DNA from 3 places in the Dickeya aquatica genome. Region 3 is predicted to be linked to each of the others. Evidence: predicted binding sites of a transcription regulator. Region 3 holds the regulator's gene; each other region holds the start of a gene.
What was found. Region 3 encodes PurR, which represses purine synthesis genes. Its sites were predicted from a motif close to CANGCAAACGTTTGCNTG; they were not measured.
Positions count from the first base shown of each region.

Region 1: the regulator PurR is predicted to act here: its motif matches at 2,009-2,026, upstream of guaB (IMP dehydrogenase).
Region 2: the regulator PurR is predicted to act here: its motif matches at 1,797-1,814, upstream of DAQ1742_RS20255 (NCS2 family permease).

Region 1 covers NZ_LT615367.1:1,105,614-1,109,188, forward strand. The annotation lists gene DAQ1742_RS05085 (M4 family metallopeptidase) at 1-422, opposite strand, end outside; gene xseA (exodeoxyribonuclease VII large subunit) at 531-1,916, opposite strand; gene guaB (IMP dehydrogenase) at 2,088-3,551, shown strand.
Region 2 covers NZ_LT615367.1:4,474,037-4,477,611, forward strand. The annotation lists gene DAQ1742_RS20250 (4'-phosphopantetheinyl transferase family protein) at 1-332, shown strand, start outside; gene DAQ1742_RS20255 (NCS2 family permease) at 390-1,727, opposite strand; gene yieH (6-phosphogluconate phosphatase) at 2,012-2,677, shown strand; gene DAQ1742_RS20265 (amino acid ABC transporter permease) at 2,688-3,440, opposite strand; gene DAQ1742_RS20270 (amino acid ABC transporter permease) at 3,442-3,575, opposite strand, start outside.
Region 3 covers NZ_LT615367.1:2,737,314-2,740,888, reverse strand. The annotation lists gene cfa (cyclopropane fatty acyl phospholipid synthase) at 1-668, opposite strand, end outside; gene purR (HTH-type transcriptional repressor PurR) at 1,062-2,087, opposite strand; gene cydH (cytochrome bd-I oxidase subunit CydH) at 2,451-2,540, shown strand; gene DAQ1742_RS12375 (C40 family peptidase) at 2,725-3,575, opposite strand, start outside.

The DNA of each region.
Region 1 (3,575 bases), 1.6 Mb from region 3:
CCAAACACCATCTGCTTACCGTCCCAGAACGCATTTTGGTAGTTTTTACCGTAATGCACGCTGGCAAGCAGCGGTAATCCTTTGTTATCAAGTGAGTTACGGCCAAATACCTTCCAGAAAAAATCATGCACAACGGCCAACGCATTATAGGCTTCATCAGCCGCAGTATCGCCATTACCGGACTGACCTTCTTTTCTGATAACGCTGCCGGGTAACGTTTGCTGGTGAGCTGCATCATAAATTTCACGCAGCACTTGCGTGTCAGCGCGTTCTTCATGGCTGACAGGATGCGTAACTGCCGTGACCATCAACGACTGTACGTGCATCAGCGTTTGTTGTGCGCACCGACGCTCTTCATCGGATCCGTTATTGATAATACGATGCAATATATAGGGCGGAATAATGCTACGAGCGAACTTCATACTTCATCTCCTTATGCCGGGCTCAAATATGGGTTGCAACATATTATCAACATTGTTTTACCCTGATTGATCTACCACAGTGACGACACGATAAGTATAGCCTAATCATTAAATATTTTTTTCCCGCTTTACGGTGCGGGAAAGTGAAGATTCTTTTTTTATTTCAGTTACCTGACTTTCTACCCAACCATCACGCAAGCGGGTTTTCAGTTTATCGCCGGGGGCTATCTGCGTCGTTTTCTTCATGACCTGACCAGTCGCGGTAGTGGTTACACTATAACCACGAGCCAGGGTAGCCAAGGGGCTAACGGCTTCGAGATGTGAACAGGCTTCACCAAAGCGTTGTTTCTGCTGGTTAAGCTGTTTTTCCAGAGCGTGTTGCAGCCGGTAACGACACTGTTGTATGTGCTGTTGTGCCCGGTGCAGGCGGGGCTGTGGATGCTGCTGTGTTAAGCGTTGATTCAGGCGTTCCTGCTGGTGTTTTTGCCGGCGCAACTGCTGCTGAATGGCATCGTTTAGTCGCTGCTTCATGCGAATAAGCTGCGTTTGCTGGCGCGCCAGGCGCAATTGCGGATGTTGCTGATGCAGCCGGTGTTGCAGGCGTGCCAACTGTTGCTGACGCTGCGCCAGATAGTAGTCGAGCGCCATCTCCAGCCGCTGACGCTGTGCCTGGAGCTGCCTGAGTAATTCTTGCTGATTACGGCTGACCAGCTCTGCGGCTGCTGATGGCGTGGGCGCGCGCAAGTCGGCCACAAAATCGGCAATGGTGACATCCGTTTCGTGCCCGACGGCGCTGACGATAGGGATGCGACTGGCAAAAATGGCGTGAGCCACACGTTCATCATTGAAACTCCACAGGTCTTCCAGCGAGCCGCCTCCGCGCCCGACGATAAGCACATCGCACTCTCTGCGCAGGTTAGCCAGCTCAATCGCCCGAACAATTTGCGCAGGCGCTTCGCTTCCCTGTACTGCCGTCGGGTAGATAACGACCGGTAGTGATGGGTCTCGACGTTGCAGAATATGGAGAACATCATGCAGTGCTGCACCGCTGGCCGAGGTAATGACGCCAACCTGACGTGCCGGTTTGGGCAGCGGCTGTTTGTGCTGGACATCAAATAACCCTTGTGCGGACAGGCGTTGTTTCAACTGTTCGAATTGCTGTTGTAATGCGCCGTCGCCTGCCGGGTGCATACTTTCAGCCAGTAGCTGATAGTCACCGCGTGGCTCATACAGCGTGAGCGTGGCGCGTACCAGCACCTGTAGTCCATTTTGCACTCGAAAGGTGACACGCCGGTTACTGTTACGGAACATGGCACAACGCACCTGAGCGCGTTCATCTTTCAGCGTAAAGTACCAATGACCAGAAGAGGGCTGGGAGAGATTGGAAATTTCGCCAGAGAGCCAGACTTGGCCCATTTCTGCTTCCAGCAACTGTTTTACCGTCTGATTCAGGCGGCTGACGGTAAAGATAGTGGATGAAGGCAATGAGGACATTGTGACCTGGATCAAATAGAAAAACAGGGAGTTAATCAATCGATATTACCGGGCATCCGGTGGTTCGCAAGCATTTTTATAAAAAAATGCTGGAGGCAATCGATTTCGGCCTGTATAATGCCACGGCAATATTTTATCTAAAACCTATCCCAATTCCGGTGAGATATTGCCATGCTACGTATTGTAAAAGAAGCTCTGACCTTCGATGACGTTCTTCTCGTTCCTGCCCACTCCACTGTTTTGCCCAACACGGCAGATCTGAGTACCCAACTGACCCAGCGTATTCGCCTGAATATTCCGATGCTTTCTGCTGCGATGGACACCGTAACGGAGTCCGGGCTTGCCATTGCATTGGCTCAGGAAGGGGGGATTGGCTTCATTCACAAAAATATGCCTATCGAACGGCAGGCAGAAGAAGTGAGCCGCGTGAAGCGCCATGAAAGTGGTGTGGTGGTTGACCCACAAACGGTTACCCCTGAAACCACCTTGCGTCAGGTAAAAGCGTTGACCGAACGTAATGGTTTTGCCGGTTATCCGGTGGTGACTACCGGTAATGAATTGGTCGGGATCATTACGGGGCGTGATGTGCGTTTCGTCACCGATCTGGATCGCCCGGTCAGTGCCGTAATGACACCTAAAGAGCGTCTGGTAACGGTGAAAGAGGGTGAAGCGCGTGAAGTCGTGCTGCAAAGAATGCATGAACGCCGTATTGAAAAAGCGCTGGTGGTCGACGATCAGTTCCGTCTGGTCGGGATGATCACCGTAAAAGATTTCCAGAAAGCTGAACGTAAACCCAACGCCTGCAAAGACGAGCATGGCCGTCTGCGTGTGGGTGCCGCAGTGGGTGCCGGTGCAGGCAATGAAGAGCGTATTGATGCGCTGGTGGCCGCGGGTGTTGATGTGTTGCTGATTGACTCTTCCCACGGCCACTCCGAAGGCGTGTTGCAGCGCATTCGTGAAACGCGTGCCAAATACCCTGATTTGCAGATAATCGGCGGTAACGTGGCGACGGGCGCTGGCGCTCGTGCGCTGGCAGAAGCTGGCGTCAGCGCGGTTAAAGTCGGTATTGGCCCGGGTTCTATCTGTACGACTCGTATCGTCACGGGTGTCGGTGTGCCGCAAATTACCGCAATTGCTGATGCGGTTGATGCGCTGGAAGGCACCGGGATCCCGGTCATTGCCGATGGCGGTATTCGCTTTTCTGGTGACATTGCCAAAGCCATTGCGGCAGGCGCGGCTTGCGTGATGGTGGGCTCAATGCTGGCCGGTACGGAGGAATCTCCAGGGGAGATCGAGCTTTATCAGGGCCGTGCGTTCAAATCATACCGTGGTATGGGCTCACTGGGAGCAATGTCGAAAGGCTCATCCGACCGTTATTTCCAGTCTGACAATGCGGCTGACAAACTGGTGCCGGAAGGTATCGAGGGTCGCGTCGCTTATAAAGGCCGCCTGAAAGAGATAGTGCACCAGCAGATGGGGGGCCTGCGCTCTTGCATGGGCCTGACGGGCTGTCAGACTATCGATGCGCTGCGTACCAAAGCCGAATTCGTGCGCATCAGCGGCGCTGGCATTCAGGAAAGCCACGTCCATGACGTCACCATTACCAAAGAGTCGCCGAACTACCGCATGGGTTAAGCGCGTTATCGGCTGATTTAATGC
Region 2 (3,575 bases), 1.7 Mb from region 3:
CCGCCACCCAACTGTGCACGATTCGTCAGTCGGTGCTAAAAATCCCCGGCTTTCACGCCGGAGGGCCGGAGTCATTAAAGCTGCACCCGGCTTCCGGCCGACTGCGTTCCCGGCACATACCGGAGGTGGAAGTGGTGAGCGATATTGACGACTACCTGGCCTGGGCCTGCGCCCACACACCGAGACTGGATCGTCTGGTGATGTGGAATTACACCTCGGCCTACGGTATGCGTAAAAGCGGTGAAATCGTGCACCAGCAGCGTCAGTCGCGGCGGTACATCAAATTAAGCAGCCATGCGACGGAAAACGCGTCTGCGCAATACGTGATGTAACAAAGGAAAAAAGGAAGGAAGAAAAGCGCGAGCCGGGCTGCCCCGGCTCGCTGATGATTAATGGGCGTCGATAAAGACGATTTTCAGCAGGAATAACACCGCCACCGCGACCACACACGGGCTGATATCACGCCAGCGCCCCGTTGCCGCTTTCATGATGGCATAGGCGATAAAGCCAAACGCAATCCCTTCGGTAATCGAGAAAGTAAACGGCATCATTACCGCAGTAATGAACGCAGGCACCGCTTCGGTCAGGTCATCCCAGCTCACACGCGCCAGGCTTGACGTCATCAATACCCCAACGTAAATCAGCGCACCGGCCGCCGCGTAGGCAGGCACCATACCGGCCAGCGGAGACAGAAAAATCACCAGCAGGAACAGTGCCCCAGCCACCACTGCCGTCAACCCGGTACGCCCGCCAACAGACACGCCAGACGAGCTTTCGATATACGCCGTGACCGATGACGTCCCAATCAATGCCCCGGCCACTGAGCTGATGCTGTCAACATACAGTGCCTGTTTCATCCGCGGGAATTTGCCACGCGCATCCACCAGACCGGCTTTATCCGTCACGCCAATCAGCGTACCGGATGAGTCAAACAGGTTGACCAGCATAAAAGAGAAAATCACGCCAGAAAGCCCCAGATTCAGCGAACCGGCCAAATCGACCTGCCCGACCACGCTGGTGACGCTCGGCGGCATAGAGAAAATACCAGTGTATTTCACATCACCCAGCACCACGCCCAACAGGGTTGTTACGGCGATTGAAATCAGCACGGCGGCATGGATATTGCGATGAGCCAGCACCACAATAATAAAGAAACCCAGCACCCCGAGCAAAACGCCGTGCGAGGTCATTTTACCAACGGCAACCAGCGTTTCCGGGTTAGGCACGATGATGCCCGCATTTTTCAGGCCGATCATCGCAATCAACAGACCAATCCCGCTGGCAATACCAAGACGCAGGCTTTGCGGGATGTTCGCCACCATCCAGTAACGTACCTGAAATACGGTCAGCAACAAAAATCCGATAGCGCCCCAGAAAATAGCGCCCATCGCCACCTGCCAGGGCAGGCCCATGGTGCCGACCACCACGAAGGCAAAAAAGGCATTCAGCCCCATCGCCGGTGCCAGTGCTACCGGTAAATTAGCCAGCAACCCCATAAAAATACTGCCGAAAGCGGCAATCAGGCAGGTCGTGACGAACACCGCTTTGGTGTCCATCCCGGCGGCCCCGAGGATCTGCGGGTTAACGAACACGATGTAAACCATCGTCAAAAATGTGGTGAACCCGGCAATCGTTTCCGTACGCGCCGTAGTGCCATGCTGTTTGAGCTTGAACACGCGCTCCAGCAACCCCTGCGGCGCAGCGGAACCAGACTGAGATTTATCCATGAGAAATAACCTAAAGAAGAAAAAGGAAACAGAATCGCCCGGTATCCTATACCAAAATGCGCAGCAGTTAACGCACCCGGTGGCTTTTTTTTCCCGGTCATAATAATTTTCTATATCTCGCGCCTGATCGCTGCGCTTTCGCTTCCGTTCATGCTGCGAAAACGTTTGTTCATGTTTTCCGATATCGGAAAATTATCCGGCATCACAATCGGCTGTCAGTCAGGTAAAGTGATTAATCACCGCCACCTTATCCCAAAGGGAAGATGCGTTTATGAGGAGTGTGAATGTCGATAATTGAATGTGTACTTTTCGACTGTGATGGCACGCTGGTCGATAGCGAGGTCATCTGTTGTCAGGCTTATGTGAATATCTTTGAACCCTACGGCGTGCAGTTACCGCTGACCGAGGTCATTCAAACGTTTAAAGGCATGAAGCTCTACGACATCATTGAGCGCATCAGCACGCGTTTTGGTTTAACGGTATCCGTTGATCAACTGGAGCGACATTTTCGCGCGGAAGTGGCGCGACTTTTTGATCTCTCACTGCAACCGATCCCCGGAGTCAAAGCGGTTCTGGACGCGCTACAGGTGCCCACCGCTGTGGTGTCTAACGGCCCGGTCAGCAAAATGCAGCACTCGCTGGGCTTAACCGGGTTATTGCCGTTTTTTGGTCAACACATCTATAGCGGCTATGACATTGGCAAATGGAAACCCGATCCCACATTACTGCACCATGCCGCCAGGGAAATGGGCGTGGAGATCTCACGTTGTATTTTGGTGGAAGACTCGGTTTCCGGCACTCAGGCAGGGATAGCGGCAGGCATTCCGGTCTTTTACTACTGCGCGGATGCGCACAATGCGCCCCTCCACCACCCGCGGGTGACAATGTTCCACGACATGGCACAGTTGCCGACGCTGTGGCAACAACAAGGCTGGAAGCTGACATCCTGAGGCTCACGCGTCAGGACGTTGCCTCACGCGGTAAACGTTTTAGGATGCGAAGAAAGCCAAACAACCTGCGGCGCACCGGGGGCTGGGTGGCGTGAAAACGGCGGCGAACATACTGAGCCACCCCTTCCAGAGCCAGACAAAACAAAAAATAGACCAGCGCAATAAACAAAAACACTTCGGCAGGATAGACCATGCTGCGGTTATTGACCTGCGTGGCGAGAAAGGTCAGCTCGCCCACGCCGACAATATAAGCCAGCGAGGTGTCTTTAATCAGCGAGATCCACTGATTAATGAACGAGGGCACCATCATGCGCAATGCTTGTGGCAGCACGATATACCACAGCGCCTGCCAGCGCCCCAATCCGAGCGACAGCCCGGCCTGCCACTGCCCCGCAGATATCGCCATGATCCCAGCCTTCACACCATGAGCCAGATACGCAGAGGCAATTAACGCTAACGCGCACACCACGGTGGTGATAGCCGGAATATCCACCCCAAACACGATCGGGAGTAAAAAATAAGTCCAAAAAATCAGCATGATAACTGGTATAGCGCGGAAAAAACCCAGCACCAGCGCCAATAACGCCCCGCCCAAACCCCGGCTCATCGCCAGCGCAACCCCCAACACCGTGCCCAGCAGCGCCGAGGCACATCCGGCCATCAGGCTTAATGCCAGCGTCAGCGCCGCACCGCCAAGCGGCCCCTCAGGAAACGTCCCCCACATCAGATAACTGAAATTATCGATGATTACCGAGAAATCCATCTTACTTCCCCTTTAGCGCTTGCCGGTGTGAACGCCACATACCAAAGCCTTCCAGCACGGCAATGGCAGCAACGTAGAGCAGCGTCGCCACCCCAAAAGCCTGAAACGTGCGCAAGGTTTCTGTTTCCACCTGAC
Region 3 (3,575 bases):
CGGTAGTCTTGCAGCAGAATAGACACATCCAGGCCCTGGCAGCGTTGCTGTGCCAGCGTCTGCTGCTCACGCGAGATGGTAATACCGGTCACGCGAACGCCATAATGGCGTGCGGCAAAGGCTGACAGGCCTCCCCAGCCACAGCCGATATCCAGTAAGGTCATTCCCTGGCGTAGCTGCAATTTTTCGCAAATCAGATGCAACTTGTCTTGCTGTGCCTGTTCGAGCGTTTCGGCGTGTTTCCAGTAAGCGCAAGAGTACTGCATGTGCGGGTCAAGCATACGTGAGAAAAGATCATTACCGAGGTCGTAATGCGCCTTGCCCACCCTCCATGCGCGGCGGCGGGATTGCAGGTTTATCACTCTTGCCAGCAGTACCCGCAGCGTGTCATGCAAACGGTGCGGCAATTGGTTTTCCAGCCCGGCACGTAAAGCGCGATGAAAAAACATATCCAGGCGCTCGCACTCCCACCAGCCATCCATATAACTTTCGCCGAGCCCCAGTGAACCTTCCCGCAATATCCGTTTGTAGAAATTGGGATTTTTCACCTGTATATCAAACGGGTGCGAGCCATTGATAGTAATACCAGCGCCCGCCAGCATATTATTGACTATCTGGAACCAGGACGTGCCAGCACTCCCCAGATCCTCTGCGTAAGATGAGCTCATCACTTCCCCCCTACCTTGCCAACATTGCAGTGCAAGGAATTCGTTAGACCATTGTACCCATGAAGAACATTCGGTGGACTCAATCCATCGTCTGGCCCTGAAGACTCAGCGGTATTCAAGAGAAAAGCGGCTACGAAAGGCGTCTGCCACTGGGCGCGGAAAGGCGGTGGTGATTATGCGCACCGTGGCGCTCAATGAGCAGGGCAGCAAAATGGGCGATGTGAGGAGCCATCACAATCCTGCATCGTCACATGATGATTATTGTCGTTAAAGGCAATGACAAGTTTATGACTGCCCGCGCCTGTCGGCAAGATTCGACTGGCGTGGGCCGCACAATAGATTCAATCAGGCGGGCTGAAAGTGAACCCCACAGGCATGAAGATAAGGGGCAATTTAGCGGCGATAGTCCACAAACGGGCCATCAGCAACGGAGCGGCGCTCTATCAGCGTTGGGTGAACTTCGATAGTCTGTGCTTCTTCACGTTTGCTGGTAATGCGATCAAGCAGCATGGAGAATGCGGCCTGGCCGAGGCGCTCTTTGGGCTGATGGATGGTAGTCAGTGCCGGAGTGAAATAGCGCGCATGGCGAACGTTGTCATACCCTATCACCGAAATATCCTGAGGTACCCGCAAGCCCAGCTCATCAGCCGCACAGATAGCGCCCATCGCCATGATATCACCACCACAGAATACCGCGGTGGGGCGGTGTTTTTGTGCCAGAATCTGGTGCATGGCTTTATAGCCGGACTCTGGTTCGAAGTCGCCTTGCACCACCCACTCTTCGCGTATCGTAATATCGGCTTCCTTCAGCGCTTTAAGAAAACCAAGGTAGCGCCCGCTGCCAGTGTTACGCTCTTGTGAGCCGGGGATCGCACCAATATCGCGATGCCCGCGCTCAATCAGATAACGGCCTGCCATATAACCGCCCGCGAAGGCGTTATCGATAATTGTGTCGGTAAAATCGCTGTGCGCTTCCCCCCAGTCCATCACTACCATGGGGATATGACGGTAATCGGCCAGCATCGACAACAGTGCCGGTGGATATTCAGCACACATCACCAACAGACCATCGACACGCTTTTGTGCCAGCATCGACAGATAAGCGCGCTGCTTGTCCAGATTGTTGTGGGAATTACACAAAATCAGCGTATAGCCTCTGGCATAACAACTGTTTTCTACCGCTTCAATAATTTCAGCAAAATAGGGCGCTTCACTGGATGTGGCCAGCAAACCGATAGACTTGGTGTGATTCACTTTTAGGCTGCGTGCCACCGCGCTTGGCGAATAATGTAACTCCTCGATGGCGGCACGCACCGCAGCCTTGGTTTCTTCGGCGACGAAACGTGTTTTATTGATCACGTGTGATACGGTTGTGGTCGAAACGCCTGCGCGCTTTGCCACATCTTTAATCGTTGCCATCTTAGGTGACTCCTGAACAGTTGTAACAGCAACGTATCTGTTACAGCAGTAAATATGTTGTTAATCGTTTGCCTGCGTGAATTCTTCTCCAGCCAAACACTATTTTCAGGAGGAGACATGCCGAAGTGTAGCCGGAAGGGGAGCCGGGAGGGCGGCCAACGCAGTGCATACAGTAAACCGCGAATTTTGGCCGATTTAACTCAAAAGTGGAAGAGGTAATTCGTGTTATCTCTGTGATGGGGAAAGCGGTTTTTTTAAACGTCCTTCATATAATAGGCAAGATATTGATTATGCTTTTCATCGGTATCCATCTATTCTGATGATGTGATGGCCCACCGATTTGTCAAATACAGGAGATGGTTTATGGATACGAATTTGAAAATGTCGTTGTTCACGACAGTCGTTGCGCTGACGGTGATTGTGATATTTAGCATGAGTGCGGTGCTGAATTAACCCTGAGTACGCGGAGACTCACCATTGGCTGATGGCTCCTCTCGCGCAGATGTGATATCACCGCGGCCGCATTTTTTGTCGCGTGCAAAATAATGATGAAACAAGCCCCGAATGAGCAGATGCGCTTTCGGGGCTTGTTTCATCTGGTGAGGGGGCTGGCGGTAGAGTTATGACAGTGGTGTCATTAGCGCATGGTTTTTGGCGTAACCACACGGCGAGCGCCTACGTAGTGATCCTGCCAATAATCTTCACTTAACTTGCTGATTTTTATGTCAGAGCCAGTTCGGGGCGATTGAATAAAGCGGCCATTACCAAGATAAACGCCAACGTGATCTGCTGCACCACGATTTGTTATCCGAAAGAACACCAAATCGCCGCTTTCGAGTTCGCTCTTCTTGATGGGGGCGGCATCGCGTAAATGGAACATTTCGTTGGCCGTTCGTGGAATGGAAATTTTCACCACGTCTTTGTAGGCGTAATACACCAGCCCGCTGCAATCAAAACCAGAAATAGGGTGTCGTCCCCCCCAGTGATAAGGTTTGCCAATCTGGCTCATGAGCTTATTCATTGCCGTTTGCTTGGCGTGCTGATAGCGCTTTTGGTGTGCCGGGTTCATGGCTATGCCTGACTTGCTCATCTTATCGTTTTTATTCTTACCATGATGGGCATTGGCGGCTAGTGTCGCTGTATGCGTAGTGGCAGATTTGCCTTTTTGGTTTTTTGCCGTGGTATGCCCGGAGCCAGAGTGTGGCTCGCTGTTCGGGTGTTTGGCACTGGCGTGAGCGACTTTTGTCGGCTGCGTGTGCGCATTTTTTGCCTGTTCAGTGAGGGTTTTCTTAGCGTTTTTGCCCGCAGGTTGTGATGATTTAGCAACAGAACCTTTCTCTTCTTTTTTATCTTTTTTACTGTTGCTGGCCGTGTGACTGCGTGCGGCTGTCGAAGCTACAGCTGCTTTGCCTGTGGCTGCTTTGGTGTGTGAGGTGGCAGTCGTGTGGCTGGCGGTGTTAGCCGATGCTGTTGTGTGTTTTTGTGCTG